DNA from 2 places in the Microbispora cellulosiformans genome. Region 1 is predicted to be linked to the other one. Evidence: riboswitches for the same ligand, from Rfam matches in the RefSeq annotation. Region 1 holds a riboswitch; the other holds the start of a gene.

The links. Region 1 has a riboswitch for S-adenosylmethionine ahead of F5972_RS33395 (aminotransferase class V-fold PLP-dependent enzyme). Riboswitches for the same ligand answer to the same signal wherever they lie in the genome.
Region 2: it holds a riboswitch for S-adenosylmethionine, as region 1 does, so the genes downstream of both, thrC (threonine synthase) here and F5972_RS33395 (aminotransferase class V-fold PLP-dependent enzyme) in region 1, are expected to answer to the same signal.

What each region holds. Positions count from the first base shown of each region.
Region 1 covers NZ_VYTZ01000019.1:6,418-22,146, reverse strand. The annotation lists gene dacB (D-alanyl-D-alanine carboxypeptidase/D-alanyl-D-alanine endopeptidase) at 1-43, shown strand, start outside; gene F5972_RS33450 (zinc-dependent metalloprotease) at 105-1,172, shown strand; gene tilS (tRNA lysidine(34) synthetase TilS) at 1,240-2,250, shown strand; gene hpt (hypoxanthine phosphoribosyltransferase) at 2,263-2,820, shown strand; gene ftsH (ATP-dependent zinc metalloprotease FtsH) at 3,088-5,094, shown strand; gene folE (GTP cyclohydrolase I FolE) at 5,091-5,696, shown strand; gene folP (dihydropteroate synthase) at 5,783-6,706, shown strand; gene F5972_RS33420 (nuclear transport factor 2 family protein) at 6,730-7,158, shown strand; gene folB (dihydroneopterin aldolase) at 7,179-7,520, shown strand; gene folK (2-amino-4-hydroxy-6-hydroxymethyldihydropteridine diphosphokinase) at 7,517-8,017, shown strand; gene F5972_RS33405 (DUF3180 domain-containing protein) at 8,033-8,482, shown strand; gene F5972_RS33400 (NADH-quinone oxidoreductase subunit D) at 8,487-9,668, opposite strand; gene F5972_RS33395 (aminotransferase class V-fold PLP-dependent enzyme) at 9,750-10,982, opposite strand; SAM riboswitch class IV at 11,074-11,189, opposite strand; gene F5972_RS33390 (cytochrome P450) at 11,268-12,467, shown strand; gene F5972_RS33385 (antibiotic biosynthesis monooxygenase family protein) at 12,447-12,764, opposite strand; gene F5972_RS33380 (SAM-dependent methyltransferase) at 12,761-13,744, opposite strand; gene F5972_RS33375 (Rossmann-like and DUF2520 domain-containing protein) at 13,951-14,841, shown strand; gene panC (pantoate--beta-alanine ligase) at 14,832-15,683, shown strand.
Region 2 covers NZ_VYTZ01000016.1:17,866-33,594, forward strand. The annotation lists gene otsB (trehalose-phosphatase) at 1-728, shown strand, start outside; gene F5972_RS31210 (hypothetical protein) at 739-1,347, shown strand; gene F5972_RS31215 (hypothetical protein) at 1,422-2,012, shown strand; gene F5972_RS31220 (alpha,alpha-trehalose-phosphate synthase (UDP-forming)) at 2,049-3,473, opposite strand; gene F5972_RS31225 (RNA polymerase sigma factor) at 3,576-4,127, shown strand; SAM riboswitch class I at 4,224-4,363, shown strand; gene thrC (threonine synthase) at 4,378-5,643, shown strand; gene F5972_RS31235 (MoaD/ThiS family protein) at 5,689-5,964, shown strand; gene F5972_RS31240 (cold-shock protein) at 6,221-6,424, shown strand; gene groL (chaperonin GroEL) at 6,729-8,351, shown strand; gene F5972_RS31250 (GNAT family N-acetyltransferase) at 8,496-8,918, opposite strand; gene F5972_RS31255 (HelD family protein) at 8,920-10,905, opposite strand; gene F5972_RS31260 (hypothetical protein) at 11,112-11,417, shown strand; gene F5972_RS37570 (hypothetical protein) at 11,572-11,715, shown strand; gene F5972_RS31265 (DNA repair helicase XPB) at 12,028-13,683, opposite strand; gene F5972_RS31270 (helicase-associated domain-containing protein) at 13,787-15,729, opposite strand, start outside.

The sequences.
Region 1 (15,729 bases):
AGCCGCCCTCGACAAGATGGCCACGATCGTCTCCCAGAGCTGAGGTGTCGGATCACGCTCGGCCGCCCGCGCGGCGGGCAGGCGGAGAACGTACGGTGGTGAGTATGCAGGTGATCGACTGGGATCTGGCCGTCACGACCGGAGTGCGCCTCGTGCGGCCGGGCCCGCAGGTGAGCCGCGAGGAGGCCAGGCAGGCCGTCCTCGAACTCCGGCGGCTGTCGCGGGACGCCGAGGGGCACGTGCGGGAGTTCACCCGCATCGACTCGGCTCCGCCCGAGGCGGCCACGGTGGTGGACCGCCCCGGCTGGATCCGCGCCAACGTCGACGGTTTCCGGGTCGTGCTGGAGCCGCTGACGCAGAAGATGTCCAACATGCCGGCGATCGTCGGCGCCGTCGGCTCGCGCATCACGGGCCTGGAGGTGGGCGCCGTGCTGGCCTTCCTCGCCTCCCGGGTGCTCGGGCAGTACGAGCTGTTCCTCCCGCCGGACCCGTCCGGCGTCGCGCCGACCGGCCGGCTGACCCTGGTCGCGCCGAACATCGTGCACGCCGAGCGCGAGCTCGGCGTCGACCCGCGCGACTTCCGCCTGTGGGTGTGCCTGCACGAGGAGACCCACCGGGTGCAGTTCACCGGCGTGCCCTGGCTGCGGGAGTACGTGCGCGGCCAGATGACCGAGTTCCTCCTCGCCTCGGAGATGGACCTCACGACGCTGCTGGAGCGCCTGCGCGCCGCCTCCGACGCGGTGGCCGACGCCTTCAAGGGCGGCGAGGGCAATCTCATCGAGGCCATCCAGACGCCCGAGCAGAAGGCCGTGCTCGATCGGGTCACTGCCGTGATGACGCTGGTCGAGGGGCACGGCGACTACGTCATGGACGCGGTCGGGCCCAGCGTGGTGCCGTCGGTCGCCGAGATCCGCGCCAAGTTCCAGCGCCGCCGCGAGGGCGGCTCCCGCGTCGACCAGCTGGTCCGCCGGCTGCTCGGCATCGAGCTGAAGATGAAGCAGTACGCCGAGGGCTCCCGTTTCGTCCGCACGGTCGTGGACGAGGCCGGGATGGACGGGTTCAACAAGGTCTGGACCTCCCCGGAGACGCTGCCTGACCGCGACGAGATCGCCGACCCCCACGCCTGGATGTCCCGGGTCCTCACCGCCTCCTCCGGACCCGAGCTCACCTGACCCGTGCTCCCCTGAACCGCGCTCGTCGGTGTCCCGCGCTCGCTTGGGGCACCGCGAGAATGGGCCCATGGGCCCGCATCCCGCCGTCGCCGACGTCCGCCGTGCCGTACGGCTGTCGCTCGCGGACCTCGCCGCCTGCGCGGAACCGGACGGCGGGCGGGGGCCACTGGTCCTGGTGGCCTGCAGCGGCGGCGCCGACTCGCTGGCGCTGGCCGCGGCCACCGGGTTCGCGGCCCCGCGTCTCGGCCTGCGCGCCGGGCTGCTGACCGTCGACCACCGCCTGCAGGAGGGCTCGGCCGGGCGGGCCCGCGACGTCGTACGGCTCGCGGGGGCGCTCGGCCTCGACCCGGCCGAGGCGCTGACCGTCACGGTGGGGACGGCCGGCGGCCCCGAGGCCGCGGCGCGGGACGCGCGCTACGCCGCGCTGTCGGCCGCGGCCGGCCGGCTGGGGGCCGCGGCGGTCCTGCTCGGCCACACCCTCGACGACCAGGCGGAGACCGTGCTGCTGCGGCTGGCCCGGGGCAGCGGCTCCCGCTCCCTGTCCGGCATGGCGGAGGTCTCCGGGATCTACCGGAGGCCGCTGCTGGGGCTCGGCCGGGAACGCACCCGGCAGGCCTGCGCCGCCCTCGGCCTGCGGCCGTGGGACGACCCCCACAACGACGACCGCGTCTACCGCAGGGTCCGCGTGCGGCACGACGTCCTGCCGGTGCTGGAGGACGCGCTGGGCCCCGGGATCGCCGAGGCGCTCGCTCGTACGGCGCGGCTGTGCCGGGACGACGCGGACGCCCTCGACGGGTGGGCCGCGGAGGTCCACGCGCGGTCGCGGGGACCGGCGGGGGAGCTCCGGGTACCCGACCTCGCGGACGTGCCGGCGGCGGTGCGGCGGCGGGTGATCAGGCGCGCCGCCGTCGAGGCGGGGGCGCACGCCGCCGCGCTCGCCGCGGTGCACATCGAGGCGGTCGACCGGCTGGTGACCGGCTGGCACGGGCAGAAGGGGGTGGACCTACCCGGGGGGGTGGTTGTGGTCAGGCGCTGTGGCACCCTTGTCTTCGCTGTGGACAACGTCTCGCTCGCGTAAGGAAAACCCCAGGTGGATGCAGCAGACATGGGCAAGGACCTCTCCCGCGTCCTCATCTCGGAGCAGGAGCTGCAGACGAAGATCAAGGAGTTGGCCGGTCAGATCGACTCCGACTACGCCGGCACTGAACTGCTGATCGTCGGTGTGCTGAAGGGCGCGGTGATGGTCATGGCCGACCTCGCCCGCGCGCTGCACGTGCCCGTCCAGATGGACTGGATGGCCGTGTCGTCTTACGGCGCGGGAACCAAGTCGTCGGGCGTCGTGCGGGTGCTGAAGGACCTCGACACCGACATCGCCGGCCGGCACGTGCTCGTGGTCGAGGACATCATCGACTCGGGCCTGACCCTTTCGTGGCTGTTGAACAACCTGAGGTCGCGCAACCCGGCCTCCGTGGAGATCTGCACCCTGCTCCGGAAACCGGACGCGGTGAAGGTCGAGTTGGACGTCCGTTACGTCGGTTTCGACATCCCCAACGAGTTCGTCATCGGGTTCGGTCTCGATTACGCCGAGCGCTATCGCAACCTGCCCTTCATCGGGACTCTTGCGCCGCATGTGTACGGAGGGGAGTAAGCCCTTAGCGAAGTGACCCGTGGATCGTGCGTTATTGGGCGCCAGGTCGGGGAACACGGGGTTGGCTGACGTACGTTGGAAAGGCAAAGCCGGAGCCGCTCGGGCAGTTACCCGACGCGGCGGCCGGGTGTACCTTCGGATATCCGTGGGTGGCCGTTCGGCCGTCCCTCGGTAGCCAGAAGGAGCGGTAACGGATGCCGCGACCCCGGGTCCGCCCGGGGCAGGCCTTGGTCAGGAAGGGACGGGCCCGCCGGGGTTCCGCAACGGATGGATCTCAAGCGATTTACACGTGGCCCACTCCTGTGGATCCTGGGCATCGTATTGCTTCTCCTGCTCGTCACCACGATGTTCGGCGGGGACGGCAACTACACCACCGCCGACACCTCGACGGTCGTCCAGCAGATCCAGCAGGGCAATGTCAAGAGCGCGACCGTGGTCGACAAGGACCAGCGGGTCGAGCTGACGCTCAAGCAGCCGATCACGGTGCAGAACAAGAGCGTCAGCCGCATCCAGGCGCCCTGGGTCGAAGGGCAGGGTGTCCAGCTCACCCAGGCGCTCGACACGTCCAAGCCGTCCGAGGGCTGGACCGTCGAGGTGCCGAAGGAGAACTTCCTCCTCAGCCTCCTCGCGAGCTTCCTGCCGATCATCGTCATCGTCCTGATCTTCCTGTTCATCATGAACCAGATGCAGGGCGGCGGCTCCCGGGTCATGAACTTCGGCAAGTCGCGGGCGAAGCTGATCACCAAGGACACTCCCAAGACCACCTTCGCCGACGTGGCGGGAGCCGACGAGGCCATCGAGGAGCTCCAGGAGATCAAGGAGTTCCTGCAGGCCCCGGCCAAGTTCCAGGCCATCGGCGCCAAGATCCCCAAGGGCGTCCTGCTGTACGGCCCCCCCGGCACCGGCAAGACCCTCCTCGCCCGGGCCGTGGCCGGCGAGGCCGGCGTGCCCTTCTACTCGATCTCCGGTTCCGACTTCGTCGAGATGTTCGTCGGCGTCGGCGCCTCCCGTGTCCGTGACCTGTTCGAGCAGGCCAAGGCGAACGCCCCCGCGATCATCTTCATCGACGAGATCGACGCCGTCGGCCGGCACCGCGGCGCGGGCCTCGGCGGCGGCCACGACGAGCGTGAGCAGACGCTCAACCAGCTTCTCGTCGAGATGGACGGCTTCGACGTCAAGGGCGGCGTGATCCTCATCGCCGCGACCAACCGGCCCGACATCCTCGACCCCGCCCTGCTGCGTCCCGGCCGCTTCGACCGCCAGGTCGTCATCGACCGGCCCGACCTGGAGGGACGCAAGGGCATCCTGCGCGTCCACGGCCGCGGCAAGCCGTTCGCGCAGGACGTCGACCTCGACGTGATCGCCCGCCGGACCCCCGGCTTCACCGGCGCCGACCTCGCCAACGTGATCAACGAGGCGGCCCTGCTGACCGCCCGGCAGGACCAGAAGCTCATCACGATGTCGACCCTCGAAGAGTCGATCGACCGCGTGATGGCCGGTCCGGAGCGCAAGTCGCGGGTCATGTCGGACCAGGAGAAGAAGATCATCGCCTACCACGAGGGCGGCCACGCCCTGGTGGCCCACGCGCTGCCCAACTCCGACCCGGTCCACAAGATCACGATCCTGTCACGCGGCCGCGCCCTCGGTTACACGATGACGCTGCCGATGGAGGACAAGTTCCTCGCGACCCGGTCCGAGATGATGGACCAGCTCGCCATGCTGCTCGGCGGCCGCACCGCGGAGGAGCTCGTCTTCCACGAGCCCACCACCGGCGCGTCCAACGACATCGAGAAGGCGACCTCGATCGCCCGCCGCATGGTCACCGAGTACGGCATGAGCGAGCGGCTCGGCGCCCGCAAGTTCGGCAGCGGCAACGGCGAGGTCTTCCTCGGCCGCGAGATGGGTCACGAGCGCGACTACTCCGAGCAGATCGCCTCGGCGATCGACGAGGAGGTCCGCCGCCTCATCGAGAGCGGGCACGACCAGGCGTGGGAGATCCTCGTCCAGTACCGCGACGTGCTCGACAACCTGGTGCTGGAGCTCATGGAGAAGGAGACGCTCTCCCGGGAGCAGGTCCTCGAGATCTTCTCGCCCGTCGTGACCAAGGAGAAGCGCCCCTCCTACGCCGGATACGGCAAGCGCCTGCCGTCGGACCGTCCTCCGGTCATCACGCCGAAGGAGCGGGCCAACGGCAACGGCTCGGCGCTCCCGGCCGGCGGCTCCGGCGCGGCCCCGTGGGCGAACGACCAGTCGACGCAGCGGGACGAGGCCTGACCGTGGCCGAGCCGCACGCGGCGGGCACGCCTTCCGGATTCGACCACGGCCGGATCGAGAAGGCCGTACGCGAGATCCTGCTCGCGATCGGGGAGAACCCCGATCGCGACGGGCTCCGCGACACCCCCGCCCGGGTGGCGCGGGCGTACGCCGAGCAGTTCGCGGGTCTGGGGCAGCGTCCCGAGGACGCGCTGACCACGATGTTCGACGCGGACCACGACGAGATGGTGCTCGTCAAGGACATCGAGGTCATGTCCACCTGCGAGCACCATCTGCTGCCGTTCCAGGGCGTCGCCCACATCGGATACACGCCGAACGAGAAGGGACGCATCACCGGCCTGTCGAAGCTCGCCAGGCTGGTGGACGTCTACGCCCGCAGGCCGCAGGTGCAGGAGCGGATGACCTCGCAGATCGCCGACGGCCTGATGCAGGTGCTGGAGCCGCGCGGGGTGATCGTGGTGATCGAGGCGGAGCACATGTGCATGACCATGCGCGGCGTGCGCAAGCCCGGCGCCAAGACGATCACTTCGGCCGTCCGCGGCGACTTCCGCACCAGCGAGGCGACGCGGGCCGAGGCCATGTCGCTGATCCTGCGTGGTTAGCCTGCGTGGTCGGTCTGGAACTCCCTCGGGCGCCGGCGCACTCCTGCCGGACGAGCCCTGCCGAACCGGGCACTAGGCTGGACCCCATGACCACTCCGAGCGTGCCCGGCATGCCCGAGGCCGAGCGCTGTCTGGTCATGGGTGTGGTCAACGTGACCCCCGACTCCTTCTCCGACGGCGGGCAGTGGTTCGACCCCGACGTCGCGATCCGGCACGGTCTCGACCTGGTGGCCGAGGGCGCCGACATCGTGGACGTGGGCGGCGAGTCCACCCGCCCGGGAGCGGCCCGGGTCTCGCTGGAGGAGGAACTGCGCCGCGTCGAGCCGGTGATCCGCGCCCTCACCCAGGAGGGCGTCACGGTCAGCGTCGACACCATGCGGGCGGAGGTCGCCGAGGCGGCCGTCGCGGCCGGGGCCAGACTGGTCAACGACGTGAGCGGCGGCCTGGCCGACCCGGCGATGCCGCGTGTGGTGGCCGCGACCGGCGTGCCGTACGTCGTGATGCACTGGCGCGGGCACAGCCGCGACATGGACAACAGGGCCGTCTACGACGACGTGCTGACCGAGGTCGCGGAGGAACTGCGCAAGCGGGTCGACTCCGTGCTGGCCGAGGGCGTGCGGGAGGAGCAGATCGTGCTCGACCCCGGCCTCGGTTTCTCCAAGAACGCCGAGCACAACTGGGCCGTGCTGGCCGGCCTCGCCGAGCTGAACCGGCTCGGCCATCCCCTGCTGGTCGGGGCGTCGCGCAAGCGGTTCCTCGGCCGGCTGCTGGCCGGGCCGGACGGCGAGCCACGTCCCTTCGGCGGCAGCGACGACGCCACCGTCGCGGTCACCGCGCTCGCGGCGCAGGCCGGGGCGTGGTGCGTCCGGGTCCACCGGGTGCGGCCGAACGCCGACGCGGTGCGCGTCGCCGCCGTCTGGAGGGCAGCAGGCGTACGACACGCGGCAGGCGTGAGGGACGCAGTAGCCGCAGGACACGCAGCCGCGCGACATGCCGACGAGGGCCGGTGAGGATATTGCCGACAGGCACACCCATGCAGGAGATCGAGGAGCTCAACCAGGCGTTCTACAACGCCATCGAGGCGGGCGACCTCGACAGGATGTCGGAGATATGGATCGAGGACGTCCCGGGACGTCCGGCGTTGTGCGTCCACCCCGGCTGGCCCATGCTGAGCGGGCGGTCGGAGGTGCTGCGCTCGTGGGCGCTCATCATGGCGAACACGACGTACATCCAGTTCGTGCTGACGGACGTGCAGACCACCGTGCTCGGTGACGTCGCGGTCGTCACCTGCGCGGAGAACATCCTCACCGCCGCCGACAGCGACGAACCGGGTTTCGCCGCCGGCCGGGTCGTCGCCTCCAGCACCTACGTGCGGACCCCCGGGGGCTGGCGGCTGTGGCTCTACCACGGATCTCCGGTCCTGCAGAGCGACGACGACGAGGAGGAGGACCAGGAGCAGTGAGCCGCGACGCGGTGCGGTTGATGGGGTTGCGGGCGCGCGGCAGGCACGGGTGCCTGCCGGCCGAGCGCGAGCTCGGCCAGGAGTTCGTGATCGACGTCTGCCTGAGTCTCGACACCGCCCCGGCCGCGGCGGCCGACGACCTCACCTTGACGGTCGACTACGGCGCACTGGCCCTGGAACTCGTCCGGATCGCCGAGGGCGAGCCGGTCAACCTCATCGAGACCCTCGCCGAGCGGCTGGCGGCGGCCTGCCTGGCCCACGAAATGGTCGAGGAGGCGGAGGTCAGTGTGCACAAACCGGCGGCGCCCATCCCGCTGCCGTTCGACGACGTGGTGGTGACGATCAGAAGGGGGCGCGCATGAGGGTCGTCATCGCGCTCGGCAGCAACCTCGGCCGACGTATCGAGAACCTCCAGGGCGCCGTCGACGCGCTGTTCGAGGCGCCCGGGCTCACGTTCGTGGCGGCGTCGCCGGTCTACGAGACCGAACCGGTCGGCGGGCCCACCCAGAGCGCGTACCTGAACGCGGTGGTCGTCGCCGAGAGCATGCTCGACCCCCGCACCCTGCTGGAGCGGGCGCACAGCGTCGAGAACGCCTTCGGCCGTGAGCGCGCGGAGCGGTGGGGCCCGCGGACCCTCGACGTGGACCTGATCGCGGTCGGCACGCTGATGTCGGACGACCCCGAGCTCACTCTCCCGCATCCCCGCGCGCACGAGCGGGCGTTCGTCCTGGTCCCGTGGGCCCAGGCGGACCCCGCGGCGGTGCTGCCCGGGCGCGGGTCCGTCGCGGCCCTGCTGGCCGACCTCGACCAGAGCGGGGTGCGGCTGCGTACCGACCTCGTGCTCGAACCCCCGGCCTGACGAGGAGAGACCCGAGTGAAGCCCAGCAACCCCGGCGTGCTCGTCGGTCTCGTGGTCGTGTTCGCCGTGCTCACCTGGGGCCTGCTGCGGCAGTCCTACTCCGTGGTGCCCACCCTGCCGTGGACCGCGGTGCCCACCGTGCTGCTGCTCGCGCTCGGCGAGGCGTACACGGGCTGGCTGACCCGGGCGCGGATCCTGCGCCGCCCGGACACCAAGCCGGTCGAGCCGCTCGCCGTCGCGCGCCTGGCGGCGCTGGCCCAGGCCACGGCGTACGCGGGAGCGGCGTTCGCCGGGGTCTTCGCCGGTTTCGTCCTGCGCGTGCTGGACCTGCTCGACCTGGACAAGCCCCGCCAGGACGCGATCGTCGGCGGCGGGTCGTTCGTGGCGTGCGTGATCCTGATCTGCGCCGCGCTCTTCCTCGAGCACTGCTGCCGGGTGCCCGGCAAGCCCTCCGGCGAGAGCTGAGCCCCTACTTGTCGATGTCGCCGACCACGAAGAACATCGACCCGAGGATCGCGATCAGGTCGGCGACCGTGTGGCCGGGCAGCAGTTCGCGGAGCACCTGGACGTTGTTGTAGGAGGCGCTGCGCAGCTTGAGCCGCCAGGGGGTCTTCTCGCCGCGTGACACCAGGTAGTAGCCGTTGAGGCCGAGCGGGTTCTCCGTCCAGGCGTACGTGTGGCCCTCCGGCACCTTGAGCACCTTCGGCAGGCGCTGGTTGATCGGGCCGGGCGGCAGGTGGCGCAGCCGCTCCACGCAGGCGTCGGCGAGGTCGAGGGACACCTTGACCTGGTCGAGCAGCACCTGGAACCTCGCCTGGCAGTCTCCCGCCGAACGGGTCACGACCTTCACGGGCAGCTCGCCGTACGCGAGGTAGGGCTCGTCGCGCCGCAGGTCGAAGTCCACCCCCGAGGCCCGCGCGGCCGGGCCGCTCACGCCGTACTGCATGATCGTCTCACGGTCGAGCACGCCGACCCCGCGGGTGCGCGCCACGAAGATCTCGTTGCCCGTGACCAGCTCCTCGATGTCGGGCAGCCGCCGCCGCACGGCCGCCACGGCGGTGGTCACGCGGCCGAGCCAGCCCTCGGGCAGCTCCTCCTTGAGCCCGCCCACGCGGTTGAACATGTAGTGCATGCGGCCGCCGGAGATCTCCTCCATGACGTACTGCAGCGTCTCCCGCTCCCGGAAGGCGGGGAAGACCGGGCCGGCCGCGCCCAGCTCCAGGGGATGGCCGCCAAGGAACATCAGGTGGTTGAGCACGCGGTTGAGCTCGGCCAGCAGGGTCCGGGCCCACGTGGCCCGGGCCGGGGGCTGCATGCCGATCATCCGCTCGACCGCGAGCACGACGCCCAGCTCGTTGGCGAACGCCGACAGCCAGTCGTGCCGGTTGGCCAGCACGATGATCTGCCGGTAGTCGCGCACCTCGAAGAGCTTCTCCGCGCCGCGGTGCATGTAGCCGACGATCGGCTCGGCGGCCGCGATCCGCTCGCCGTCCAGGACGAGCCGCAGCCGCAGCACCCCGTGCGTGGACGGATGCTGCGGCCCGACGTTGAGGACCAGGTCCTCGGTCGCGAGCTCCCGCGGCCGCACCGCGTCCGCCCCGGCGCCGATGCCCACCACTCGCTCGATCCGCGGGCCGTCCTGCTCGGTCATACCGTCCATGCTTTCACGCCCCGGCGAAAGCCCCGGCCCGCCCGCCCATCCCCTGGATCAACCTCCCGGGGGTGCCCGTGTTCAGGCGGGGGTGATTTCGCGGAGGGCGGCGATGAGGCGGTCGACGTGTTCCTCGGTCGTGCCGATGCCGATCGAGGCGCGTACGGCGCTGACCGTGCCGTCGGCGCAGCCCTCGTCGTCGGCGTCGCCGAGGAGGTGGCGGACGAAGGGGTGGGCGCAGAACTTGCCGTCCCGGACGCCGATGCCGTGCTCGGCCGACAGGATCTCGGCGACCTCCCGGGCCGGGCGGCCCTCCACGACGAACGACACGATCCCGACCCGCGGGTGGTCCGGCCCCCACAGCGACAGTTCGCGTACGCCGGGGATCGCGGCGAGCCCGGCGCGCAGGCGGGCGAGCAGCCGCTCCTCCTCCCGCACCAGCGGGGTCCAGCCGGTCGCGGCGAGGGCGTCGCAGGCGGCGGCGAGCGCGACCGCGCCGAGCACGTTGGGCGTCCCCGCCTCGTGCCGCGCCTCGGGGTCGTCGCTCCACTCGGTGGTCTCGCCCACGGCCCGTACGGCTCCGCCGCCGCGCAGGTAGGGATCGGCGGCGGCGAGCCAGTCGGGCCGCCCGACGAGCACCCCCGCGCCGAACGGCGCGTAGAGCTTGTGCCCGGAGAAGGCGACGTAGTCGAGGTCGAGCGCGGCGAGGTTGAGACCGCGGTGCGGGACGAGCTGGGCGGCGTCCACGGCGATCCGCGCGCCGTGCCGGTGGGCGATGTGCGCGAGCCCGGCGATCGGCCACAGCTCTCCGGTGACGTTGGACGCGGCGGTCACGACGAGCAGGGCCGGGCCCTCGATCGCCGCGAGGGCCTCGTCGGCGGCCCGGACGGCCTCGCCCGGGAAGGCGGGGGGCGCGAGCCGTACGGCGTCGGCCCAGGGCAGCAGCGAGGCGTGGTGCTCGGTGCCGAACACGACGACCGTGGTGCCCTCGGGGAGGCTGCGGGCCAGCAGGTTCATCGCGTCGGTGGTGTTGCGCACGAAGACGAGGGCGTCGCCGGGGCGGGCGCCGACGAAGGCCCGCACGGTGTGCCTGGCCTGCTCGTACCGCTGGGTCGTGAGCTGCGAGGCGTAGCCCGCGCCCCGGTGCACGCTGGAGTAGGCCGGCAGCGCCGCCGCGACGGCGGCGTTCACCGGCTCCAGACAGGGCGCGCTCGCCGCGTAGTCGAGGTTCGCGTACGGCACGAGCCGGCCGCCCCGGACCGGGACCTCCAGGTCGGCGCCCACGACCGCCGGTACGCGCACCTGCTCGGACACGGGGTTGACGGGCTGCTGCGGGACGAAGGTGAGAGCGGACAACGCCAGGCCTCCTCGGGTCAGGGACCCCGGCCATGGCGTCGTACGGCGGAGCCCGCGCTTGCCCGGCGCACCACACGCCGGACCCGGTCCTCACCCGGGGCACCCCGCCGCGAGCGCGAGGGTTGCCGGCCAGCAAGCCGGGGCTTGACGCTGGCACTCATGACCTGAGCGCACTATAACCCGGAGAACGGCCCATCGGGCAAGTCCCCTGGTGAGAGGCGCTTTACCGTTATGGTGTCCAATGTGAGGTTTGATCCCTGGAATCCGGAGTTCGTGGCCCACCCGTACGACGCCTACCGCGACCTGCGGGACAACGATCCGGTCAGCTTCTTCGAACCGGCCGGGCAGTGGCTGGTCGCCCGGCACGCCGACGTGAACGCGCTGCTGCGCGACCGCCGCCTGGGCCGGTCCTACCTGCACACGGCGACGCACGAGGAGTTCGGCCGGGAGCCCGAGCCGGACTTCCAGGAGCCCTTCTGGCGGGTGATCCGGGCCGGGATGCTCGACGTGGAGCCGCCGGTCCACACCCGGCTGCGCCGCCTGGTGTCCAAGGCGTTCACGCCCCGGATGGTCGAGTCGCTGCGCCCGCGCGTACGGAGGATCGCGATGGAGCTGACCGAGGGCCTGGTCGAGCGCGGCGGCGGCGACCTGCTGGCCGAGGTCGCCGAGCCGCTGCCGGTCACGGTGATCGCCGAGATGCTGGGCGTGCCGGAGGCCGACCGCCACCTCCTGCGCCCCTGGTCGGCGGACATCTGCGGCATGTACGAACTGCACCCCTCGCCCGAAGCCCAGCACACGGCCGTACGCGCCGCGACCGAGTTCGCGGCGTACCTGCGCGACCTGGCCAGGGCCCGCCGGGAGCGGCCGGGTGACGACATGATCTCGGCGCTCGCGCAGGTCGTGGACGACGGCGACCGGCTCACCGAGGACGAGCTGGTCGGCACCTGCGTGCTGCTGCTCAACGCCGGGCACGAGGCCACGGTCAACGCCACCGGCAGCGGGTGGTGGGCGCTGTTCCGCAACCCGGGCGAGCTGGAGCGGCTGCGCGCCGACCCGGGCCTGATGCCGGCGGCGGTCGAGGAACTGCTGCGCTACGACACCCCGGCGCAGATGTTCGAGCGGTGGGTGCTGGAGGACGTCGAGGCAGGCGGGGTGACGATCCCCCGGGGCGCGGAGGTCGCGCTGCTGTTCGGCTCGGCCAACCGGGACCCCGAGGTCTTCGCCGACCCCGACCGCCTCGACGTCGGCCGGGTGGACAATCCACACATCTCGTTCGGCGCGGGCATCCACTTCTGCCTGGGCGCTCCGCTGGCGCGGGTCGAGATGGCGGAGTCGTTCGGCGCGTTGCTGCGCCTCGCGCCCCGCCTGGAGCTCGCTGAGGAGCCGACCTGGAAGCCCAGCTACATCATGCGCGGCCTGGAATCACTGAAGGTCGCCGTGTGACACGCTGACCGTGTGGTGGGTGACCGTGGTGTCGTAGCCGAGCAGGACGGCCCGGGCCGCGGGCTCGACGACGGCCGTGGCGGGGTCGTCCCCCGCGAAGCGGCGGATCGCGTCCATCGAGTCCCACAGCGTCATGACCTCGATCTCCACCCGGCCGTCGGCGTCGCGCCGCAGCAGGTAGGCGCCGCGGTGCCCGGCCACGCCGCGCAGGGAGGGCAGGACCGCGCCGGTGAAATGCCGCTCGTAGCCGTCCGCGCCCTCCGGGGTCGCGCTCGCGCGCCAGATTCTCGCGATCATGATGTCTCCCTTCCCTGCTGCCGGGACTGGATGAGCCAGCCGAAGCCGCCGAGACCGGCGGGGTCGATGAGCTCGGCCTCCTGGGAGGCCCGGCCGAGGGCGCGTACGTAGCCGGCGGGGTCGGCGGACGCGAGCGCGAGCGGCGGCCGGGCGCCGGTGACCCCCAGGTCGCGCAGCGCCTCCCGCTGCGTCGTGAGCGTGGTCGCCCGCGCGCCCGCCCGCTCGCCGGCCGCCGCGCAGGCGTCCAGCGCGACGTGGGCGGTGACGTCGCACGACCCGTCCGGTACGGCTGGCACCGCCGAGCCGTCGCGATAACCGGCCAGTGTGCCGAGGGTGGGGCGCCGCCCGGCGAGATGGGCGTAGTCGACGGCGACCGCCGTGCCGCGGGCCAGCCGCGCGATCACCGAGGCCCACGCCTCGTCGCGCGGGCGGCCGATCTCCGCGCGCTCCCCGGCCCGGCCCAGCGGCCACCAGCGGTCCAGCCAGGCGCGGTCCTCCGGATCGGGCACGGGACCGGGCCGCTCCGCCCCGGTCGCCGGGTCGACGAGCACCAAGCGGGGGCCCGCGGGGGTCATCTCGGCGACGTCGAGGGGCACGTTGTCGAGCCACTCGTTGGCGACCACCAGCCCGGTGATCCCGTACGGGACCTCGGGCTCCCAGGCGACCCGGGCATCGAGGCCGGTGGGCCGGGGGGACAGGTCCACCGCGACGGCCCGCAGTCGCGCCGCGAGGCCCGGCGGCGCGGCGGCCACGACGCGGGCGGCCAGCAGGCCGTCACCGCTGCCGACGTCCACGAAGCCGACCGCGCCCGGGTGCCCGAGGGCCGCGTCGACCCGCTCCAGCAGGCGCAGCACCGCCTCGGCGAAGACCGGTGAGGCATGGACCGAGGTGCGGAAATGGCGGCCCGGGCGCTCCCGCAGGTAGAAGCCCTCCGCGCCGTAGAGCGCGCGCTCGACGGCCTCCCGCCAGGTGACCTCCACACCGCATCACGCTACCGACACGCGCGGGCCGTGGCGAAAATCAGTCACATTCGTACCTGTAGCTCAACATAGGCCCGTTAGAAACGGGACAAAATCCGACCGTCGGGCCCGCCGTGGTCATGCTCGGCATGGCCTGATCCGTGAGGCACGACCTGGCACCGGGCCGGCGGGAGCGCCGCCGCTACGCTGAACCGAGGGGAGGCGTCATGGACACAAGTGACCGCCCGGCGCGGCTCGCCGTGGGAGTGCTCGGCGCGGGACGGGTCGGCTCCGTGCTCGGGGCCGCGCTCATGCTCGCGGGTCATCGTGTGGTGGCGGCCAGCGGCGTGTCCGACGCGTCGCACCGGCGCGCCACAGACCGTCTCGGCCTCACGCTCAGCAGGCCGGACGAGGTGATCGCCAGGTCCGAGCTCGTGCTGCTGACCGTGCCGGACGACGTGCTGCCCGGCCTGGTCTCCGGCCTCGCCGCCACCGGTGCCGACCTGCGCGGCAAGCTGCTCGTGCACGCCAGCGGCGCGTACGGCCTCGGCGTGCTCGACCCCGCCGCCGAGGCGGGGGCGCTGCCGCTCGCGCTGCATCCGGTGATGACCTTCACCGGCCGGAGCGACGACCTGACCAAGCTCAACGGCTGCTCGTTCGGCGTCACCGCGCCGGACATGCTGCGGCCGGTGGCCGAGGCGCTGGTCATCGAGATGGGCGGCGAGCCGGTGTGGATCGCCGACCAGGACCGGCCGCTCTACCACGCCGCGATCGCCGGGGCGGCCAACCACATGGTGACGCTCATCGCCGAGTCGCAGGAGCTGCTCGCGAAGATCGGCGTGGAGCATCCCGGCCGCATGCTCGGGCCGCTGCTCGGCGCGGCCCTCGACAACGTGCTGCGTCTCGGCATCGGCGGGCTCACCGGGCCGGTCGTCCGCGGCGACGCGGGCACCGTGCGCAAGCACGTGGACGCGCTCATCCTGGCCGCCCCCGAGGCCGCGGACGCGTACGTCGCCCTGGCGCGGCTCACCGCCGACCGGGCGCTGGCGGCGGGGCTGCTCAAGCCGGAGGCGGCCGAACGCCTGCTGGACGCCCTGGGAGGGAACATATGGACGTGACCGTGGCCGCCGACCGGGCCGCCCTCGGCAAGGCGAGGGACGCCCTCGGCGCGGGCAGGATCGCCCTGGTCCCCACGATGGGGGCGCTCCACGAGGGCCACCGGTCGCTGGTCCGGCTGGCACGCGAACACGCCGACCACGTGGTCGTGAGCGTGTTCGTCAACCCCCTGCAGTTCGGTCCCCACGAGGACTTCTCCCGCTATCCCCGCACGTTCGACGCCGATCTCCTGGTGTGCGAGGAGGAGGGCGTGAGCGTGGTCTTCGCGCCCTCCGCCGAGGACATGTACCTGCCCGACCGGCAGGTGGAGGTCTCGGCGGGCGGCATGGGCGGTACGGCGGAGGGCGCCTTCCGCCCGGGCCACTTCGACGGCGTGCTGACCGTGGTGCTCAAGCTGTTCAACCTGGTGCGGCCGGACGTCGCGGTCTTCGGGCAGAAGGACGCCCAGCAGCTCGCGCTGATCCGGCGGATGACGGCCGACCTCGACGTCCCGGTGTCGATCGTGGCCGCCCCGACCGTACGGGAGCCCGACGGGCTGGCGCTGTCGAGCCGCAACCGCTACCTGTCGGAGGCCGACCGCCGTACGGCTCTCGCGCTGTCGCGGGCCCTGAGCGCAGGTGCGGCGCGGGCCCAGGCCGGGCCGGCCGGGGTCCTCGACGCGGCCCGGGCCGTGCTGGAGGAGGCGGCCCGGTTCGCCCCGCCGCTGCTGCTCGACTACCTGATCCTGGCCGATCCCGCGACGTTCGCGCCGGTGGGTGGCGACCACCGCGGCGAGGCGGTCCTGGCCGTCGCCGCCAAGGTGGGCGCCACCCGTCTGATCGACAACATGGTCCTCACGCTGTAGGGGCCCGGCCTCACGAGTGCCGGGACCCCGGAGGCCACCGGCCGGC
Region 2 (15,729 bases), on a different contig from region 1:
TCGTCGCCGACCCCGCCGCCGCCCGCGTGCACCCCGCCGTGCCGGGCGTGCTGGCCGCGCTCGCCCCGCTCGTACGCGCCGTGGTCGTCGTCACGGGCCGGCCTCCCCTCACGGCCATCGGCCTGGGAGAGGTGCCCGGCGGGCCGTCGCTCGGGGACGTGCCCGGCCTGGTGATCCTCGGCCACTACGGCCTCGAACGCTGGGAGGACGGCCGCGTGACGGCCCCGCCACCGCCGCCGGGGCTCGACCTCGTACGGGCCCGGCTGCCCGTGATCGCCGCCGGCCTCGCGGGCGCGTGGATCGAGGACAAGGGCCACGCCGTCGCCGTGCACACCCGGCGGTGCGCCGACCCCGCCGCCGCCCTGGAGGCGCTGCGCGAACCGGTCGCGGCGCTGGCCGCGGAGGCCGGGCTCGCGGTGGAGCCGGGCCGCATGGTGCTGGAACTGCGGCCCGCCGGCATGGACAAGGGCCAGGCCCTCTCCGCCTTCCTCGCCGAGCGCGGCGCCCGCTCGGTCATGTTCGTCGGCGACGACCTCGGCGACCTCGCAGCCTTCGCCGCTGTCGAGGAGGCAGGCCTGCCCGGCGTGCGGGTGTGCAGCGGGTCCACCGAGGTGACGGCGCTGGCGGAACGCGCCGACCTGGTGGTGGACGGCCCCGACGGCGTCGTGGCCCTTCTCGGCGACCTGGTCGAATCGCTTGGCAAGCGGTCTGCAAGCGGGCAGGTCTAACGTCCGTGGCATGAACCGGAAGACGATCCCGGCCGGGCTCGCCGTGCTGACCGCCGCCCTCGCGGCCGCCACCCTGGCGGCTCCCGCGGCGGCCTCCGCGAGCGACCTCGGCGGCACCAGGCAGCTGCACCTGCGCAAGGGCCTCACGCTCACCATCCCCGCGTCGTGGCGGGTCGACACCGCCCACAAGGACTGGACCCGCGTCATCACCGGCTCGTGCCCCACCCGCGGCACCGTGGACTACGGTTTCCGCGACTCGGGGTGCCACAGCTTCTGGGTCCTGGGTCCCAAGGCCATCAAGATCGGCCATGAGCTGTTCAAGGCGTACACGCCGGACGGGCCGTTCTATCCCGCCACCGACGTCGGGCCCTGCCCGGTGCGGAAGAACCTCTACATCGGCCAGTCCAAGCTCGGCGCGAAGGGGCTGCGCCAGGTCGGGCCGGGGCACAAGGCCTACTACCGCGACTGGGCGGGGACGTGCGTGACGATGACGACGTTCAAGGTGAAGGCCCACTACCACCAGCGGGAGTGGTTCCTGCCCACGTCGAAGATCCTGATCGTCGACCAGTGGAACACCCCGGGCCTGGACGGGATCCTCAAGAAGGCCACCTGGCACTGACCTGTGCTGGCGCTGATCTGGCCAGGCACCGCTCCGCAAGCCGTCTCCAAGTGGCAGGGAATACCGTACAAGACATGATCGGAAAGACCATTGCGACCACGGCGGCCGGTCTGGCCGTGCTGACAACCACCCTGGCGGCTCCTTCGGCGGCGTCCGCGAGCGGCACCAAGCAGGTCCACCTGCGCAAGGGCCTGACCCTCACCATCCCCGCGTCGTGGAAGGCGGTCCAGGCCGGCTCGGACTGGACCCGCGTCGTCACCGGCTCGTGTCCCAGCCTCGGCACCATGGACTTCGGTTTCCGCGACGCGGGATGCCACGGCTTCTGGGTGCTGGGCCCGAAGGCCCTCAAGATCGGCAACCACACGTTCCAGTACTACAACCCGAGGTACGGGTTCGACCCCGCGACCGACGTCAGCGTCTGCCCGAGGACCGTGCGCCTGTACAAGGGCACCATGAAGCTCGCGGGCAAGGGCCTGCGGAAGGTCGGGGCGGGTCACCGGGCGGACTACCACGCATGGGCGGCGACCTGCGTCGACAAGAAATTCAGGGTGAAGATGCGCTACAGCCAGCGCGAATGGTATCTGCCCACGTCGAAGATTTTGATCGTCGACCAGTGGAACACCCCGGGCCTGGACGGGATCCTCAAGAAGGCCACCTGGCGCTGACCACTCGGGGCTGACCACCGCCTCCGGCGCGGCCGGTCAGCGCAGCGCGGCGATCTGGTCGTCGAACCAGCGGCGGGGCGGCAGCGCGGTGGCCGCCTCCCGCAGCCGCAGGCCGCGCTTGAGGCGCTCCTCCTCGGGCAGCGTCAGCGCCTCGTGCAGCGCCGCCGCCGTGGCGGTGACGTCGAACGGGTTGACCAGCAGGGAGTCGGCGCCGAGCTCGGCCGCCGCGCCCGCCTCGCGGGACAGCACGAGCGCGCACCGGGGCGACAGGATCGGGCCCTCCTTGGCTACCAGGTTCATGCCGTCCCGGACCGGGTTGACGAGCAGCACGTCGGCCAGCCGGTACGCCGCGAGCGAGCGCGGGTAGTCGTCGTTGACGTTGAGGATCAGCGGGTCCCAGTCCTCCGTGGCGTACTCGTCCTCGATCTCCTGGGCGCACCGCTGCACGGCCGCCGTGTACTCGCGGTACTCGGGCAGGTCGTGCCGGGAGGGGTAGGCGAAGGCCAGGTGGACCACCCGTCCGTGCCACTCGGGATGCCCCGCCAGGAACGCCTGGTAGGCCCGCAGGCCGCGGACGATGTTCTTGGACAGCTCCGTGCGGTCGATCCGCACGATCAGCCTGCGGTCGCCGACGTGGTCCCTGATCGCCGCCATGTGCGACTCGACGTCCGGCTCGGCCGCCCGCGCCCGCAGCGCCTCGCCGTCCACCCCGAGCGGGTGCACGCCGATCCGGGTGATCCTGCCGGCCCAGGTCACCGTACGGTCCGCGTGGTCCACCTGGGCCCCGAGCAGGGCGGCGCAGCAGTCCATGAAGGCGCGCGCCCAGCGGGCGGTGAGGAAGCCGGCGTGGTCGGCGCCGAGGATGCCCGACAGCACCTCCGCCGCGACGTCCTCGGGCAGCAGGGCGAAGTATTCCGGCGGGGCCCAGGGCGTGTGCGAGAAGTGCGCGATGCGCAGGTCGGGCCGTTCGACCCGGAGCATCGCGGGGGTGAGCGTCAGGTGGTAGTCCTGCACCATCACCCGGGCCCGGGCCGTGGCCTCCTCCGCCAGCGCCAGCGCGAACGCGCCGTTGTAGGTGCGGTACGACTCCCACTCGCGGGCGAACCGGGTGCCGAACTCGGGGGAGAAGGGCGTGTTGTAGAGCAGGTGGTTGACGAACCACAGGGTCGAGTTCGCCACGGCGTTGTAGGCGCGGTGGAAGACCGCGGGCGGGATGTCCAGCATGCGGATGGGCCCCGTGTCGAACGCCTCGTCGAGCCGGCCCCCCGGCGCCTGCCGCACCGCCCCGCGGTCGCCGTCCGACAGCGCCGCGCAGACCCACAGCACGTCGGTGTCCCTGACCACGTCCGACAGCCCGGACACGAGCCCGCCGCCGCCCCTGCGCATGGTCAGGCCGCCGTCCTCCGACAGGGTGAAGGACACCGGGCCCCGGTTGGACGCGATCAGAACGGAGCTGCTCATTGGGGTTTCCCCTCGATCAGAGCGGGCGCGCATGCCGGAAGATTAATAAAAGCGGACCTCCATCAATAGGATGTCAACCGATCGCGGGAGGGCTGGAACGGGATGGCACTGGACGACGTCACCGAGGAGCTGGCCGGATCGGCCGCCCGGGGAGATCACCGCGCCCTCGGCGAGCTGCTGCGGCGCATCGAGCCCGACGTGCTGCGGCACTGCGAGCGGCTTCTACCGTACCGGCAGGACGCGGAAGAGGCGGCGCAGGACACGCTGCTCGCCGTGGCCCGCAACATCGCCCGGTTCGAGGGCCGGGCCAAGTTCAGCACGTGGCTGCACATCGTGACCGTGAACTGCGCCAGGACGACCTACCGGTCGCTCAAGCGGCGCTCGTCGGAGCAGGCGGAGGAGCTGCCCGAGCAGCGGCCGGACCCGCGGCGGGTGAGCGTCATCGCCGGGTCGCGGCTCGACCTGCTCGACGCGATGGAGGCGCTGGAGGCCGAACGGCCCGACCTCGCCCAGGCGCTCGTGCTGCGCGACATCTGCCAGCTCGACTACTCCCAGGTCGCCGAGCAGCTCGGCATTCCCCTCGGCACCGTCAAGTCCCGGATACACCAGGCACGCAAATACGTGCAGAGCGCGCTCGGCGAGGCCTACGGCTGATACAAACCTTCTCACCATCTGAGACAACGGAACGGACACAGGGGACGCCGGGGTACAGTGCTGGAGGACCTTTTTCGAAGGTCCCACAACTGAAGATGCTCATCCAGAGGGGTGGAGGGACCGGCCCTGCGAAGCCCCGGCAACCTCCCCGGTGTCGAACTCGTGCCCACGAGGCCCGGCCGGGACAGGTGCCAATTCCGGCTCGCGGCCAGGGTGGTCGCGAGCGAAGATGAGGGAAAGGCCTCGCTTCATGGCGCACAGCAACACTGCGGCCCCCACCACCACCGACTTCGGCCCCGCCACCGGTCTGTCCTGCCGGGAGTGCGGCGCTCACTACGAGCTCGGCCCGGTCTTCGCCTGTACGGAGTGTTTCGGCCCCCTTGAGGTGGCGTACGACTTCGGAGAGGTCCGCCGGGAGGACATCGCGGCGGGCCCGACGAACATCTGGCGATACCGCTCCCTGCTTCCCGTCCCCGCCGGGGTGGCGGACAAGCCCAACCTGCAGCCCGGCTGGACCAAGCTCGTGCGGGCCGACCGGCTGGCGGCCGAGCTCGGGCTGCGGTCGCTGCACGTCAAGGACGACTCCGGCAACCCGACCCACTCCTTCAAGGACCGGGTCGTCGCGATCGCGGTCGAGGCCGCGCGCGCCTTCGGCTTCCACACCCTGTCGTGCTCGTCCACCGGCAACCTCGCCGGCGCGGTGGGCGCCGCGGCGGCCAGGGCCGGGCTGGACTCCTGCGTGTTCATCCCCGCCGACCTGGAGGCGGCCAAGGTCACCATGGCCGCGGTGTACGGCGGCCGGCTGGTCGGCATCGACGGCACCTACGACGAGGTGAACCGCTTCTGCTCCGAGCTCATCGGCGACGAGCTGGGCGAGAAGTGGGGATTCGTCAACGTCAACCTCCGGCCCTACTACGCCGAGGGTTCCAAGACGCTGGCGTACGAGATCGCCGAACAGCTCGGCTGGCGGCTGCCCGAGCAGATCGTCGTGCCGGTGGCCTCCGGCTCGCAGCTCACGAAGATCGACAAGGGCTTCCGCGAGCTGATCAAGCTCGGCCTGGTCGAGGAGCGGCCGTACCGGATCTTCGGCGCGCAGGCCGAGGGCTGCTCGCCGGTCTCCCGCGCCTTCAAGGCCGGGCAGGACGTGGTGCAGCCGGTCAAGCCCGACACCATCGCCAAGTCGCTGGCCATCGGCAACCCGGCGGACGGCCCGTACGTGCTCGACATCGCCCGGCGCACGGGCGGTGCGGTGGAGGACGTGAACGACGGCGAGGTGGTCGAGGCGATCCGCCTGCTGGCCAGGACCGAGGGCATCTTCGCCGAGACCGCGGGCGGCGTCACGGTCGGCGTGCTGCGCAAGCTCGTGCGCGAGGGGCGCCTCGACCCCGAGGCCGAAACCGTCGTGCTGAACACCGGCGACGGTCTCAAGACACTTGACGCGGTGGCCGCGCAGGCTCGCCCGTCCGCGGTCATCCGTCCCTCCCTCGACGCCTTCCGTGCGGCATTCGCCAACTGAAAGCGTTATCACAGGCCCATCGGCAGCAACGAAAGCGAGTGAGCAATGAGCGTTTCCGTGCGGATTCCGACGATTCTGCGGACGTACACCAACGGCGTCGCGGAGGTAAGCGGGGAGGGGGGAACGCTCCGCGAGGTCCTGCAGAAGCTGGATGCGGACTATCCGGGCATCGGAGGTCGAATCCTGGATGAGACGGGCAAGATTCGGCGTTTTGTCAACGTCTATGTCGGAGAAGAGGACGTCCGTTTCGCCGATGGGCTGGACACCGCCACGCCGGACGGGGTACAGATTTCGGTCATCCCCGCCGTCGCCGGGGGCTGAGCCGCGGCACCGCCGCCGTGCACCTGACATGCGCTTCTTTCACCGGGGAAGTGGGGCGTCGCGGCGGCGAAAGGTGAAGCGCTCAACCTTTCGGTAGAAAAGTGAATAATCGTCTGTACCGCTTTGAGCGAACGCGACGTAGTAGTTTGCGGATTGACTCTGTTGTTCTACGCCTTGACACGGGTATGGTCGAAGACGATCGACGAAACCGGGGGCTTCTTGGGTGTGGTCCCCAGCCCAGCAAGAGGAGTCGGAAGTGGCGCAGGGCACCGTCAAATGGTTTAACGCGGACAAGGGCTACGGCTTCATCGCGGTAGACGGTGGGAAGGATGTGTTCGTCCATTACTCGGCAATCATGATGGACGGCTACAAGGCCCTCGAGCAGGGTCAGCGGGTTGAGTTCGACATCACGCAGGGGCAGAAGGGCCCGCAGGCGGAGGCCGTACGGGCCGTCGCCTGATCCCGTCAAGCGACCATTGGAGGCCCGGTCCGCGATCCGCGGACCGGGCCTTCGGCTCGTCCGTGCCCGTCGGTCCTCGTTTGTCCTCGTAAGGGTGTTCGGGAACCTCGTCCAAGCTGGTCAGAGTGGCTTCCGCTTGCACTCTCGGGGGTAGAGTGCTAAATACTTGTTTGGCACTCTGAGGTCGAGAGTGACAACAACCGGGATCGGGGCGATGGGGCTCGCGCAGGGATAGCGGGTCCACGCCGTCGCGGGCGTCGGCTCGGTCCGTTGAAGACACCCTGCTACTGGGAGGTCTAGCCTAATGGCAGCCAAGATGATCGCGTTTGACGAGGACGCCCGGCGCGGTCTCGAGCGCGGTATGAACCAGCTCGCCGACGCCGTGAAGGTGACCCTCGGCCCCAAGGGCCGCAACGTCGTGCTGGAGAAGAAGTGGGGCGCCCCCACGATCACCAACGACGGTGTCTCCATCGCCAAGGAGATCGAGCTCGAGGACCCGTGGGAGAAGATCGGCGCCGAGCTGGTCAAGGAAGTCGCGAAGAAGACCGACGACGTCGCCGGTGACGGCACGACGACGGCCACCGTGCTCGCCCAGGCGCTGGTCCGCGAGGGCCTGCGCAACGTCGCCGCCGGCGCCAACCCGATGTCCCTGAAGAAGGGCATCGAGGCCGCCGTCGAGCGCGTCAGCGAGGAGCTGTCGAAGCTCGCCAAGGACGTGGAGACCAAGGAGCAGATCGCCTCCACCGCCTCCATCTCCGCCGCCGACCCGGAGATCGGCGCGCTCATCGCCGAGGCGATGGACAAGGTGGGCAAGGAAGGCGTCATCACCGTCGAGGAGAGCAACACCTTCGGTCTGGAGCTGGAGCTCACCGAGGGCATGCGCTTCGACAAGGGTTACGTGTCCGGCTACTTCGTGACCGACCCCGAGCGCATGGAGGCGGTCTTCGAGGACGCCTACATCCTCATCGCCAACCAGAAGATCTCGGCGAACAAGGACCTGCTCCCGCTGCTCGACAAGGTCGTGCAGTCCGGCAAGCCGCTGGTCCTCCTCGCGGAGGACGTCGAGGGCGAGGCCCTGGCGACCCTGGTGGTCAACAAGATTCGCGGGCTGTTCAAGTCCGTGGCCGTCAAGGCCCCCGGCTTCGGCGACCGCCGCAAGGCCATGCTCCAGGACATCGCGATCCTGACCGGCGGCCAGGTCATCTCCGAGGAGGTCGGTCTCAAGCTCGAGAACGCCACCCTCGACCTGCTCGGCCGCGCCCGCAAGATCGTCGTCACCAAGGACGAGACCACGATCGTCGACGGCGCCGGTGACGCGGAGCAGATCTCCGGCCGCGTGAACGAGATCCGCGCCGAGATCGACCGCACCGACTCCGACTACGACCGCGAGAAGCTCCAGGAGCGTCTCGCCAAGCTGGCCGGCGGCGTCGCCGTCATCAAGGCCGGCGCGGCGACCGAGGTCGAGCTCAAGGAGCGCAAGCACCGCATCGAGGACGCCGTCCGCAACGCCAAGGCCGCGGTCGAGGAGGGCATCGTCCCCGGCGGTGGCGTGGCCCTGCTGCAGGCCGGCGCCAACGCGTTCGACAAGCTGGAGGTCAACGGCGACGAGGCGACCGGCGCGGCGATCGTCCGCAAGGCGCTCGAGGAGCCGCTGAAGCAGATCGCCGTCAACGCCGGCCTCGAGGGCGGCGTCGTGGTGGAGAAGGTCCGCAACCTGCCCGCGGGCGAGGGCCTCAACGCCGCGACCGGCGAGTACGTCAACATGTTCGAGTCGGGCATCATCGACCCGGCCAAGGTCACCCGCTCGGCGCTGCAGAACGCGGCGTCCATCGCGGCCCTGTTCCTCACGACCGAGGCCGTCATCGCCGAGAAGCCCGAGAAGGAGAAGGCCCCCGCCATGCCCGGCGGCGGCGACATGGACTTCTGAGTCCTGCTCTCCCGCTTCACCAGGAAGGGCGGTTCCCCCTCGGGGGAGCCGCCCTTTTCCTTGTGCGCCCCCGTTTCCCCGCGCGCCTCGGGTCCCACGGGCGGCCGGGCTCCGCCGTCACCGCCTGACGTCGATCCCCGCGGCTCAGCTGAGGCGCCTGACCCAGCGGGCGCAGTCGGTCTGCATCGTGTATCCCGCCGCCGACCAGGCGTGGTGCGCCAGGGCGTTGTCGTTGAGGACCATCGCGTCGACCCGGAACGCGCCGTACTTCCGGAACCGCTCCTCGGCGGCCCGGATCAGCTGTGATCCGATGCCCTTGCGCCGCTCCGCCGGGTCGACGGCGAGCCGGTAGAGGCTCGCCCGCCAGCCGTCCCAGCCCGCGATCAGCGTGCCGACCACGCGGCCGTCGATCTCGGCGATGATCAGCGCCTCGGGGTCACGCTCGACCAGCGCCGTCACCTTGGCGGCGTCGTCGTGCCGGTCGGTGTTCTCCGCGGACTCCAGCCAGAACCGCAGCACGGCCTCGACGTCGTCGAGACCGCCGTACCGCAGGATGACCTCGCTCATCTCATATCAACTCCTCGGGAAGATCGTGGGCGTGCAGGATGGTCAGGGACGTCACGGCCCGGGTGAGGACGACGTAGAGGCGGGCGAGCCCCCGGTCCTCGGCGGCCACGATGCCGGCGGGCTCGGTCACGATCACGTGGTCGTACTCCAGTCCCTTGGCGAGTGTGGCCGGCACCAGCAGCACCCGGTCGTCGCCCGTCGCGTCGGGGCCGAGCACCGCGTGCGGCACGCCTGCGGTGTCCAGGGCGGCCGAGAGGGCCGGTACGGCGGCGTCCGCCGCGATAACACCGATCGAGCCCTCGCGGTCGAGCGTCCGCCGCAGGGCCTCCGGAAGGGCCGCGGCGACGTCGGGCACATGCCGTACGGACAGCGATCCGGCGCCGGGACGCAGGGAGCGGGGCGGGGCGAGATCGGGCGCGACGGAGGGCAGCAGCCGCGCGGCGAAGTCGAGGATCTCGCGGGGCACGCGGAAGCCGAGCGTGAGCTCGGTGACCTCCCCCGAGGGCTGGCCGAGGTGGTCGAGCACGGTCTTCCACGACCGCGCCGACCAGGGGGTGGTGCCCTGGGCGAGGTCGCCGAGCACGGTCGCCGAACCGGTGCGGCAGCGCCGCCCGAGCGCGCGCAGCTGCATGGCCGACAGGTCCTGCGCCTCGTCCACCACCAGGTGGCCCTGGGACGGGGTGCGCTCGACGAGGTCGCCGAGTTCGTCCAGCAGGGCGGCGTCGGCGGCCGTCCACTTCGCCGACCGGTGCGACTTGTATGGCTTGCGCCACAGGAGCAGTTCCTGCTCCTCCGCGGTGAGATCCGACCGGGCGGCCTTCGCGAGGAACTCGGCGTCCGACAGCAGGCGGTGCAGCACCTGCTGAGGAGTCAGTTTGGGCCAGACGGCGTCGAGGACGGCCCTGACCGGCTTCGAGCGGGCCACCGCGTCCTGCGTGCGGTCGTCGGGCGACTCACCGCGGCGCTCCATCTGCACGAGCACGGCGTGCGCGAGCCGCTGGGCCAGCATCGTGCGGCCCGGGCCGTATCGCGTCGTGCCGCGCAGCGAGGCGACGATCTCCCGGACCTCGTGGTCGGGCACGCGGTAGCGGTTCACGCCCTTGGTGACGAGCACGCCCTCGACCGGCTTGACGACGTGCAGCCACAGGGCGCGGCGCAGGACCTCGGCCATCCGGGCGTCACCCTTCACGGCCGCCACCGCCGGGTCCTCGGGATGCGCGTGCTCGCCGAGGACGCCCGCCACGGTCGTCTGGTCGACCTTCACCTCGCCGAGAGCCGGGAGGACCGAGGAGATGTACGCGAGGAAGGCGCGGTTGGGGCCGACGATCGTCACGCCCGACCTCGCAAGCTTCTCGCGGTGGGTGAACAGAAGGTAGGCGGCGCGGTGCAGGCCGACGGCGGTCTTGCCGGTGCCGGGGGCGCCCTGCACGCAGACGGTCACGCCGAGGTCCGCGCGGACGATCTCGTCCTGGTCGGGCTGGATGGTGGCGACGATGTCGCGCATGGGGCCGGTGCGGGGGCGCTCGATCTCCTCGGTGAGGAGCCTGCTCTGCCCGAGCGCCCGGCCGTCCAGCGGTTCGTCCTCGTACGCCGTGAGGTCGCCGCCCCGGTAGCCGAACCGGCGGCGCAACGCGACGCCCATCGGGTCGGACGGGCTCGCCTGGTAGAAGGCGCGGGAGATCGACGCGCGCCAGTCGATGACGAGGGGCCGGCTGTTGTCGTCGTGCACGTGCCGGCGGCCGACGTGGATGGTGTCCGGCAGGTCGTCGCCGGCGGTCCGGTCGAGGCGGCCGAAGAACAGCGGTGTGTCGGGGTGGTCGGCCAGGGCGGCCACGCGCTGGTCGAGCAGGCCCTGGAGCACCTGCTGCGACACCCAGTCGGCGGCGGCGTCCGCGGACAGCGACTGCGCGTGTTCGCGCATCGCCCGCAACGCGGCGCGGGAGGCCGCGAGATGGGCGCGCTCGGCTTCGAGCACATTCTCAGGCATGCGGAAAACTCCTCCGTACACGACGAGGACACGACAAGGACCGACCGAAGACAGGACCGAGGACAGGACTGAAGACGGGCAGCGGACAGGCTGCGGACGGGAAGGACGAGAGGCGGAAGGACAAGAGCTTAGCGACGGGCGCCCAGATGCCGAAACGGTATTTCTCTAGCGTGTCGCCGTTCGCCTGCCTGGGTATCTCTACGCGGGTGACGCGCACCTGGGTTCCTCCCGCGATCCCGGCGGCGGTGAGCCTGTTGCTCGCCACGCTGTGGGGCTTCGCGGTCTTCGGCGGCTGGAGCCGGCTGGCCTTCTGCGCCGGTCTGGAACCGGCGCCGGACTGCGCGGATCGGCTGGCGTCGGTGGCCTCGCTGTCCGAACTGGTCGCGCTCGTCGCGGCGGGGACGACGGGGTTCGCCTGGTTCGCCCGTCGCGAGTCCCTGTACGGCGTGGCCGTGGCGGCGTGGATCGCGGCGCTGGCGGTGCTGTTCTTCGGCGGCCTGGCCGTCCGCTGAGCCGCGGGCGCCCGGACCGACGGAGGCTCTGAGGCGCTGTGCCCCGGATGCCTGCCTGGCGTCTCCGGCGCGCCGGACACGGTGCTGTGAGGCGCCTGGCCACTGTGGCCGCCGAGCATGCCGGGCGCTGTGCTGCCGAGCGTGCCTCGGCACCGTGCTGCTGAGCGTGCTCGGCACGGTGCTGCTGAGCGTGCTCGGCACGGTGCTGCCTTACGTGCTGCGCGTTGCGCTGCTCAGGCGCGGTGATGCCGGGGTGATTTATTGCTGTGTGTCGCGTTTATATAACCGCGTTCGGTAGCGATTTGCTCACTCACCGGAGAATTGGTAACACTCTCCGCTTTTTTGCGACAAACCAGGGACAAGGTGAAAAATGCGCATATTGCGTGATTCGCCGTACTGAGTGGGTATTGCCGCCATCACGGCACCGCGATGTCGGTATAGGAGCGAGGGGGTGATGTGGTGACACGGCCCGCAGGCATTTCCTGGATCTGACAGGTGCCCGTCGATCTTCACCGTTCGATCTTCACCGTTCGGCTCCAGACGGCCGATCTTCACCGTGGACGTGGTCCCGGGGAAACGCGCCCCGGGACACGGCGCCCACCCGGCGAGATCACCTCGCCGGGTCCTCCTGGCCCACGTCGTCGGCGTCAATGATGTGATACGCGTATCCCTGCTCGGCCAGGAAGCGCTGCCGGTGCGCGGCGAACTCCTGGTCGACGGTGTCCCGGCTCACGACGGAGTAGAACAGCGCGCCTCCGCCGTCCGCCTTGGGGCGCAGCACCCGGCCGAGCCGCTGGGCCTCCTCCTGGCGTGAGCCGAACGTGCCGGAGACCTGGATCGCCACGGCCGCCTCGGGCAGGTCGATGGAGAAGTTGGCGACCTTGGAGACCACCAGCACCTGGATCTCCTTGTCGCGGAACGCCTGGAACAGCCGCTCGCGCTCCTTGACCTTGGTCTCTCCCTTGATGACCGGCGCGTCGAGGTGCTCGCCCAGCTCGTCGAGCTGGTCGATGTACTGCCCGATGACCAGCACCTGCTCGCCCTCGTGCCGCCGCACCAGCGCCTCGGTGACCCTGATCTTGGCGGGGGTGGTGGAGCAGAACCGGTAGCGCTCGTCGCTCTCGGCCATCGCGTAGGCCAGTCGCTCGTCGTCGCGGAGCGTCACCCGGACCTCCACGCACTCGGCCGGGGCGATGTAGCCCTGGTTCTCCATCTCCTTCCAGGGCGCGTCGTACCGCTTGGGCCCGATGAGCGAGAAGACGTCGCCCTCCCGGCCGTCCTCGCGCACCAGCGTGGCGGTCAGCCCGAGACGGCGGCGCGCCTGGAGGTCGGCGGTCATCCGGAAGATCGGCGCGGGCAGCAGGTGGACCTCGTCGTACACGACGAGCCCCCAGTCGCGGGCGTCGAAGAGTTCGAGGTGCCGGTAGGTGCCCTGCCTCCGGGTGGTCATGACCTGGTAGGTGGCGATGGTGACCGGGCGGATCTCCTTCTTGGTGCCGGTGTACTCCCCGATCTCGTCCTCGGTCAGCGAGGTGCGCCGCAGCAGCTCCTGCTTCCACTGGTGGGCCGAGACCGTGTTGGTGACCAGGATCAGCGTGGTCGCCCGCGCGTGCGCCATCGCCGCCGCGCCCACGATCGTCTTGCCCGCGCCGCAGGGCAGCACGACGACGCCGGAACCGCCGTGCCAGAACGCGTCCGCCGCCTCCTTCTGGTACGGCCGCAGCTCCCAGCCGTCCTCGCGCAGGTCGATCGGGTGATGCTCGCCGTCGACGTATCCGGCCAGGTCCTCGGCCGGCCAGCCGAGCTTGAGCAGCGTCTGCTTGATGTTGCCGCGTTCGGAGGGATGCACGGCCACCGAGTCGGCGCCGAGACGATCCCCGACCAGGGGCTGGATCTTCTTGGACCGCAGCACCTCCTCCAGCACCGCGCGGTCGCTGGTGGTGAGCACCAGGCCGTGCACCGGGTGCTTCTCCAGCCGCAGGCGGCCGTACCGCGCCATGGTCTCCGCGACGTCCACGAGCAGCGCGTGCGGCACGGGGTAGCGGCTGAACCCGATGAGGGCGTCGACGACCTGCTCGGCGTCGTGCCCGGCGGCGCGGGCGTTCCACAGCGCGAGCGGGGTGACCCGGTAGGTGTGGACGTGCTCGGGAGCGCGTTCGAGCTCGGCGAACGGGGCGATCGCCTTGCGGCACTCGCCGGCCCTCGGGTGATCCACCTCCAGCAGCAGCGTCTTGTCCGACTGAACGATCAGCGGCCCGTCACTCAATGCCTGCTCCCTTGGTACGGCTGTCCCTTATCCAACAAGAGACCAGGCCCGATGAGTCCCGTTTCACCGAGACCGGGTCGCCCGCCGTGTCGCGGGACGCCCCTCAGTCGACTCCGGCGGCGCGCTCCCCGGGCGTCTCGGACCGCTCGGAGTCGTAGCCGGCGACGCCGGTGATGCGGCTGAGGACGAAGCGGTGGACGGTCGCCCGGGTCTCGTCGTACGCCGTGAGGTAACCGCCCTCCATGCGGGCCGGTTCGAGGATACGGCTGGTGGCGTGGCCCTGCGAGTCGGTGTAGCCGATCCACACCCGCGACCCCTGCCGGATGGCCTCCTCCAGCGCGCTGATCGTCGCGGTGCTGGGGGAGCGAGGCACCTGCCCCTCGGGCGTCTCGGCGGGCGGGCGGCGGGACCGGTGCGCCGAGTCTCCCGCGCGCATCGCCCGTACGGCCCCGGCGGCCGCCTCGGAGCCGAGACCGGGGTTCGCGGGCGCGCGGGCGGCGGGCGGCCCCTCGGTCCGCCGGGAGTCGGCCCGCGCGACGACGACGTCGCCCTCCAGCGACTCGGCGACCGGCGCGTATCCCATCGCCCGGAGCGTGTCGACCAGCGCCGCCCGGGACGTCTTGGACGCGAGCACGGTGGGCGCGAGCCGCCGCAGCCGCAGCAGGTTGGCCCGCTTGTCGGCGAGCACCTCGTCGAGAAGGGCCGGATCGTCGCAGCGGACGTAGGACGACGCCACGCCGACCCGGATGCGGCCGTGGCGGCGGGCGACGTCGGTCACCAGGTAGGCCAGCGGCTGGGGGACCGGCGTGGCCGAGTGGCGCTCCAGCATGGCGAGCAGGTCGCCGGCGGAGTGCCCGGCGTCGAGCGCCCGGCGGACCGACTGCTCGGAGAAGCGGTAGACGGTCGCGCCGCCCTTGCTCTCGACGTCGGCCGTGAGCGCGAGCCGCCGGCCGAGGTCGGTGGTCAGCGGCCCGGGCGCCACGGCCGTCAGGTCGGCCTGCAACAGCACGTGGTCGACCGCCTGCGGCAGCAGCGGCGCGAGCAGGTCCGCCGCCGCCCGGCCGTCGCCGCGGGCCGCCGCGCGGCCGTGCGCGGCCGGCACGCCGAGGCCCGTCACGCCGAGGTGCTCGGCCTCGCGCAGGGCGAACCGGACGAGCGGCTCCCGTGGCGCGGACCGGCGCCGGGGCTGCTCCCAGGCGAGCCGGGCGAGCACCGACTCGGGCGTCGGCGCGAGGCCGGGCGGCGCCGCTTCCAGCACGGCGAGCGTGCGCGCCCGCGTCTGGGCCGCGCCGGACCGGCGCAGGTCGGGGTGGAGCGCGTTCAGCGGGCGGTCCCGGTCGTCGCGTTCGCCGATCAGGCCGGGCGCGCGGTCCATCGCGGCCCAGGCGGCGGCGAGCACGGCCCACCGGTCCTCGGTCGCCTTGATCCGCCAGCCGTCGTAGCCGCCGGTCGGCAGCCACTCACCCTCGCCCGCCGCGACCAGCCCGGCCGCGTGCGCCACCTCGGCGACCAGCCCGGCCGCCCATTCCGGCAGGTCGAGAAGCTGGGCCGCGCGCCGCAGGTCCCGTACGGACAGGCCGCCGGCGCGCAGCACGCCGGGCGGGTCGACGCTCCACAGCTCGCACAGCTCCTCCACCATGCGGACGAACATGAACGCCTGCCCGGCGGCCGTCCGGTCGGCCAGCTCCTGGTCGCGCACGGGCCCGTCCAGGGCGGGCGGCCCGGGGGACAGGTCGCGGTGCACCCGGCCCCCGCGCAGGACCAGGGCGACCTCCCGGGGCAGCGCGACGCTCTCCTCCCCGGTCGCCCCCAGCAGCCCGCGGGCCAGCAGCTGTTCGATGGGCGACTGCGCGGTCGCGGTGTCGACCTCCCGGCGGGCGCTCGGCAGCCGCCCGCTCGGCGGACCCCAGACGAGCTCGTCCAGCGCCGCCCTCGCCTGGGGAGACACCTCCTCCAGCAGGCGCGCGACGGTCGCGGGGTCGGACAGCAGCGCCGAGAGCCGCTGCCTGGCCGGCCTGCCCGCGTCCGCCTGCCCGCCGCCGTCGT